DNA from 3 places in the Pantoea sp. Lij88 genome. Region 3 is predicted to be linked to each of the others. Evidence: predicted binding sites of a transcription regulator. Region 3 holds the regulator's gene; each other region holds the start of a gene.
The links. Region 3 encodes PhoB, which activates phosphate uptake and scavenging genes when phosphate is short. Its sites were predicted from a motif close to CTGTCATAAAACTGNCNNAT; they were not measured.

Region 1 (2,273 bases), 1.1 Mb from region 3:
AGCTGGAAATCTGCAATACCGCCGGGCCGGAGAGACCACGGTGGGTAAAGAGCATCGCCTCTTTGAAGCGGGTGCCATCCTGCGCATCGATAGTGGTCTCCAGCGCGACGCCTGACAGCGTCTGCAACTGCTCCAGCAGCGGCTTGTGCAGGGTAAACGGCACCAGCGCCGCGCGCGTCGGGAACACGCTCAGTCCGAACTGCTCCGCAATTTTATAGCCAAACGGCGAAGCGCCCAGGCCAGGCATCGACAGACCGCCACTGGCAATGACCAGCTTCTCCGCCTGAACCGTGCTGCCGTTGAGCTGAAGGGTATAACCGCTTTCATCGCGCGCTACGCTGAGCACTTCACTGCGCAGTCGCAGCGTGACATTGCCTTTGTCACATTCGGCCAGCAGCAGATCGACAATCTGCTGGGCAGAGTCATCACAAAAGAGCTGCCCCAGGGTTTTCTCATGCCAGGCGATACCGTGGCGATTAACCAGATCGATAAAATCCCACTGGGTATAACGCGCCAGCGCCGATTTACAGAAGTGGGGATTGTGCGACAGATAGGCCGCGGGTTCCGTATAGAGATTGGTGAAATTGCAGCGGCCACCGCCAGACATCAGAATCTTGCGTCCTGGCTTTTTGCCGTTATCCAGCAGTAACACGCGGCGTCCCCGCTGTCCGGCCTGGGCGGCGCAGAAGAGCCCTGCGGCTCCGGCACCAATGATGATAACGTCAAACTGTTCCACTGCGGTTCACTCACTTAACTGGAAAGGCGCAGATTGTAGTGATCTGCTCACTGAGACGCCAGCGTCAAAAAATTGCCGTAAATGTGTCATATTGTATCTGCTTAATATCTAACTCTTTTTCACCGGGGTAACCTTAAGCCTTACGACGAAAGGTTAAATTAGCGCTATATTTTCCTTTCCCATACAGCACGTTGTCGCGGATAATGCGCCGCGTTCATGTCCTCCAAAAATGGCGTAACGTTTATGCTACATCTGTTTGCTGGTCTAGACCTCAGTACTAGCCTGTTATTGGTTCTTGCCCTGCTGTTTGTATTGTTTTACGAAGCGATCAACGGTTTCCACGACACGGCCAACGCAGTTGCGACGGTCATCTATACGCGTGCCATGCGTGCCCAGCTTGCTGTGGTGATGGCGGGTGTATTCAACTTCCTTGGCGTGCTGCTCGGTGGATTGAGTGTCGCTTACGCCATTGTTCATATGCTTCCTACCGATCTGTTGTTGAATGTTGGATCGGCTCACGGTCTCGCCATGGTGTTTTCTATGCTGCTGGCGGCGATTATCTGGAACCTCGGCACCTGGTATCTCGGTCTGCCGGCCTCCAGCTCCCATACGCTGATCGGCGCCATTATCGGTATCGGTCTGACCAACGCCCTGATGAGCGGAACCTCGGTGGTTGATGCGCTCAACATCCCGAAAGTCCTGAACATCTTCCTTTCTCTGATCCTGTCGCCGATTGTCGGCCTGGTGATGGCGGGCGGCCTGATCTTTATTCTGCGTCGCTACTGGAGCAATACCAAAAAGCGTGCGCGTATTCATATGACACCTGCTGACCGCGAGAAGATCGACGGCAAGAAAAAGCCGCCGTTCTGGACCCGTATCGCCCTGATTGTTTCGGCGATTGGCGTGAGCTATTCGCACGGTGCGAATGACGGTCAGAAAGGCATTGGCCTGATCATGCTGGTCCTGATTGGCGTGGCACCGGCTGGTTTCGTGGTGAATATGAATGCCTCCGGTTATGACATCACGCGCACCCGCGATGCGGTCAATCACCTGGAGCAGTATTACCAGCAGCACAACGCCTCGCTGAACCACATCATCCAGATGGCACCGCCTAAGCTGCCAACGCCGGAAGAAGTGCCAGCGGCCAGCCCGAAAGAGTTCCACTGTGACAGCGCGCGCGCATTGCAGGCGGTACAGGGTGCGCAGGTGTTGCTGAATAATCTGCAGAGCTACGATCAGCTGACAGTTGATCAGCGCGGTCAGATGCGTCGTCTGCTGCTGTGTATCTCCGATACCGCCGATAAAGCGGCCCGTCTGGAAGAGACCTCACCCGATGACAAACGCTTCCTCAATAAGCTGAAAAGCGACCTGCTGGGTACCATCGAGTATGCGCCTATCTGGATTATTGTGGCCGTAGCGCTGGCGCTGGGCATCGGCACCATGATTGGCTGGCGTCGTGTTGCCACCACTATTGGTGAGAAGATTGGTAAAAAAGGCATGACCTATGCACAGGGAATGTCAGCACAGGTGACAGCCG
Region 2 (2,273 bases), 910 kb from region 3:
CTGGGCGCGGGTGCAGAAGCGCTGCTGAGCCAGGTAGAACATATTCAGATTATCGCCTGCGGCACCTCCTACAACTCGGGCATGGTGTCACGCTACTGGTTTGAGTCGCTGGCAAATATCCCCTGTGATGTGGAGATCGCCTCCGAGTTCCGCTATCGCAAGTCAGCCGTACGCAAAAACAGCCTGCTGATCACCCTGTCTCAATCGGGTGAAACGGCAGATACTCTGGCTGCGCTGCGTCTCTCTAAAGAGCTGGGCTACCTGGGCTCGCTGGCGGTCTGCAACGTGGCCGGTTCGTCACTGGTGCGGGAATCTGACCTGGCACTGATGACCAAAGCGGGCACCGAAATCGGCGTCGCCTCTACCAAAGCGTTCACCACCCAGTTAGCGGTGCTGCTGATGCTGGTGGCGAAACTGGGCCGTCTGAAAGGCATGTCTGCCGGGAAGGAGCATGAGATCGTTCATGCCCTGCAGGCGTTGCCGAACCGCATTGAGCAGATGCTGGCGCAGGATAAGCTGATTGAGAATCTGGCAGAAGGCTTCTCTGACAAGCATCACGCGCTGTTCCTGGGCCGTGGCGATCAATACCCGATTGCCATGGAAGGGGCGCTGAAGCTCAAGGAGATCTCCTACATTCATGCGGAAGCCTACGCCGCAGGCGAGCTGAAACATGGTCCGCTGGCGCTGATTGATGCTGACATGCCGGTGATCGTGGTGGCACCTAACAACGAACTGCTGGAGAAGCTCAAATCCAACATCGAAGAGGTGCGCGCACGCGGCGGTCTGCTCTATGTGTTTGCCGATCAGGATGCAGGCTTCAGCGACAGTGACGGCATGAAGATTATTCCGTTGCCGCATGTCGAAGAGGTGATTGCGCCTATCTTCTACACCGTGCCGTTGCAGCTACTCTCCTATCACGTTGCCCTGATCAAAGGCACTGACGTCGATCAGCCTCGTAACCTGGCAAAATCGGTTACCGTAGAATAACCTGGTGGGCCCCGTCGCGGGCCCACTTCATTCTGGCCCTCTGTCATATAACTGTCATATTTCGTACATTTCACTGTCATCAAACTGTCCTATTTTCCCTCCTGCAGCAATCACAGACTCTTACTAAAACGGCCCCTAGCCTGACTTTTCTCCCCTGGAGGGAACATGACACTGATGCGTAGCACCGTAGCCCGAATCCTCGCCACCACCTTCGCCGTAAGCGCGGTATCTGCTTTTGCGGCCACCGATCTGACTGGCGCAGGCGGGACGTTCCCGGCGCCGGTTTATGCCAAGTGGGCAGCAGAATATCAGCAAGCCACCGGTAGCAAAATTAACTACCAGGGCATCGGTTCCTCTGGCGGCGTTAAACAGATCATCGCCAAAACCGTTGATTTCGGTGCGTCCGATGCGCCAATGAAAGATGAAGATCTGCAGAAAAATGGCCTGTTCCAGTTCCCTACCGTGATCGGTGGCGTGGTACTGGCGGTAAACCTGCCGGGCATCAAGTCAGGCCAGCTGACGCTGGATGGCAAAACCATCGGTGATATCTACCTCGGCACCATCAAAAAGTGGAACGACCCGGCGATCGCCAAACTTAACCCAGGCGTAAAACTGCCAGAAACCAACATCAACGTAGTACGTCGCGCGGATGGTTCAGGCACCTCGTTCGTCTTCACCAGCTATCTGGCCAAAGTGAACCCGGACTGGAACAGCAAAATTGGTAAAGGCAACACCGTTAACTGGCCAGTGGGTCTGGGCGGTAAAGGCAACGACGGCGTCGCCGCGTTTGTTCAGCGTCTGCCAGGTTCCATCGGCTACGTGGAATATGCCTACGCCAAACAGAACAACCTGACCTACACCAAACTGGTTGATGCCGATGGCAAAGCGGTCGCTCCAAGCGAGACCAGCTTCAGTAATGCCGCGAAAGGCGCGGACTGGAGCAAATCGTTCGCACAGGATCTGACCTTCCAGAAGGGCGCGGATGCCTGGCCAATCTCCTCAACCACCTTCATCCTGATCTACAAAGATCAGGCAAATGCGGCCAAAGGCGCTGAAGTGCTGAAGTTCTTCGACTGGGCTTATAAGAAAGGCAGCAAAACGGCCACGGCGCTGGATTATGCTGCGCTGCCAGAGAGCGTGACCGAGCAGATTCGCGCCGCCTGGAAAGCCAACATCAAAGACAGTTCTGGTAAAGCGCTTTATCAGTAATTGACCGACCCTGACCGGACAGCGGTCCGGTCAGACCCAACGGGCGGCTCATGCCGCCCTGATAACTTCTGAAGACT
Region 3 (2,273 bases):
TGCCCAGCTCATCAAAGCTCAGTGGAATCGGCGAGCCGCTGTAGCGGATATGCTCGCTGCCCGCGACGCGCTGGGCGCGGTGAATATGGCCCAGCGCAATATAATCCGCCGCCGGAAAGGCGCTGGCCGGAAAGGCATCCAGCGTGCCGATATAGATGTCGCGCACCGAATCGCTCTGGCTGACGCCGACGGTGGTGAGATGACCGGTGGCGATAATCGGCAGCGCATAGTCCAGCGCCTGGGCGGCGGCGAAACGCTGCTGATAGTGATGGGCAATGGCCTCCAGCAGCGAAGTCTGTTTGTCGCGTCCCGACTGACCTGCCCGGCTGCGCAGGATGTCGCGCGGCCGCAGATAGGGAATGGCGCACAGCAGCGCGCCCGGTTCACCCTGACGGGTGCTGAGCAGCAGCACATCTTCCTGCTCCTGCGGGGTGGCGATCACCCGGGTGTTGAGACAGGCGAGCAGCTCGCGCGACTCATTCAGCGTCGCCACGGAATCGTGGTTTCCCGCCAGCACAATCAGCTGACAGCCGGTGGGCTGCAGCGCCACCACAAAGCGGTTAAACATCTCGCGGGCGTAGCTGGGCGGCGTGCCGGTATCAAACAGATCGCCTGCAATAATCAACGCATCCACCTGATGCTGTTCAATCTGGATCAACAGCCAGTCGAGAAACGCCTGATGTTCGGCTGCCCGACTTTTGTTGTAAAAGAACTGCCCCAGATGCCAGTCCGCAGTATGAATGATGCGCATGATGAGTCCCTGCCGTTGTGATTCGCCCGGCGATTATACTGGCTCTGCCGCCAAAGCAAAAAATTGTCGCTGCGCTGTCATAAATGATTACCAACGGCGTTACAGGCAGGTTATGTTTTTCATAAAAGTGTCACAAATCTGACGCATAATGGCGCCGCGAATCTCAGTGACAGCCGTCATAATCAGCAGGAGTAATAATGGCTAAGCGCATTTTGGTTGTGGAGGATGAAGCCCCCATCCGTGAAATGTTGTGTTTTGTTCTGGAGCAGAACGACTATCAGCCAATCGAGGCGGAAGATTATGACAGCGCCGTTGGCAAGCTGATTGAACCCTGGCCCGATCTGATTTTACTGGACTGGATGTTACCCGGTGGCAGCGGCATTCAGTTTATCAAACATCTGAAACGCGAGGCGATGACCCGCGATATTCCGGTGATGATGCTTACTGCGCGCGGTGAAGAGGAAGATCGGGTGCGCGGCCTGGAAGTGGGCGCCGACGATTACATTACCAAGCCGTTCTCACCCAAAGAGCTGATGGCGCGGATTAAAGCGGTGATGCGCCGTATTTCGCCGATGGCAGTGGAAGAGGTGATTGAGATGCAGGGACTGAGTCTGGATCCCTCCTCACATCGCGTGATGTCCGAAACCACGCCGCTGGAGATGGGCCCTACCGAATATAAGCTGCTGCACTTCTTTATGACTCACCCGGAACGCGTTTACAGCCGCGAACAGCTGCTGAACCACGTCTGGGGCACCAATGTATATGTGGAAGATCGCACTGTCGATGTTCACATTCGCCGTTTACGTAAAGCGCTGGAAGTCTCCGGCCACGATCGCATGGTACAAACCGTCCGTGGAACAGGGTATCGTTTCTCTGCCCGCTACTAAACGGAGCCTTTACCGTGCTGGAACGCCTCTCCTGGAAGAGATTACTGACAGAACTGCTGCTGGCCTGTCTGCCTGCGGCGCTGCTGGGCCTGCTGTTTGGCGGCTTGCCCTGGTGGCTGCTGCTGAGCGTGGTCATCGTGCTGTTATGGCATTTCCACAATCTGATGCGGCTGTCGCACTGGCTGTGGCTCGACCGCACCATGACGCCACCGACCGGGCGTGCCAGCTGGGAGCCGCTGTTTTATGGTCTTTACCAGATGCAGCTGCGCAACCGGCGTCGGCGGCGTGAACTCGGTAATCTGATTAAGCGTTTCCGCAGCGGTGCCGAGTCGCTGCCGGATGCGGTGATCCTGACCACGGAAGAGGGCACCATTTTCTGGTGTAACGGCCTGGCGCAGCAGCACCTGGGTCTGCGCTGGCCGGAAGATAATGGCCAGAACATCCTCAATTTGCTGCGGTATCCGGAGTTCTCCCGCTATCTGCGCCAGCGCGATTTCGACAAGCCGCTGACGCTGGTGCTGAATAACAAACTTCATATGGAATTTCGCGTCATGCCCTACAGCGAGGGGCAGTGGCTGCTGGTGGCGCGTGACGTAACGCAGATGCATCAGCTGGAAGGGGCACGCCGCAACTTC

Region 1: a site for PhoB is predicted at 809-828, ahead of pitA (inorganic phosphate transporter PitA). Genes of this name have one in related genera too.
Region 2: a site for PhoB is predicted at 1,028-1,047, ahead of pstS (phosphate ABC transporter substrate-binding protein PstS). Genes of this name have one in related genera too.

What each region holds. Positions count from the first base shown of each region.
Region 1 covers NZ_CP118269.1:283,643-285,915, reverse strand. The annotation lists gene PU624_RS05170 (BaiN/RdsA family NAD(P)/FAD-dependent oxidoreductase) at 1-736, opposite strand, end outside; gene pitA (inorganic phosphate transporter PitA) at 980-2,273, shown strand, end outside.
Region 2 covers NZ_CP118269.1:44,481-46,753, reverse strand. The annotation lists gene glmS (glutamine--fructose-6-phosphate transaminase (isomerizing)) at 1-987, shown strand, start outside; gene pstS (phosphate ABC transporter substrate-binding protein PstS) at 1,153-2,196, shown strand.
Region 3 covers NZ_CP118269.1:3,079,640-3,081,912, reverse strand. The annotation lists gene sbcD (exonuclease subunit SbcD) at 1-751, opposite strand, end outside; gene phoB (phosphate response regulator transcription factor PhoB) at 949-1,638, shown strand; gene phoR (phosphate regulon sensor histidine kinase PhoR) at 1,653-2,273, shown strand, end outside.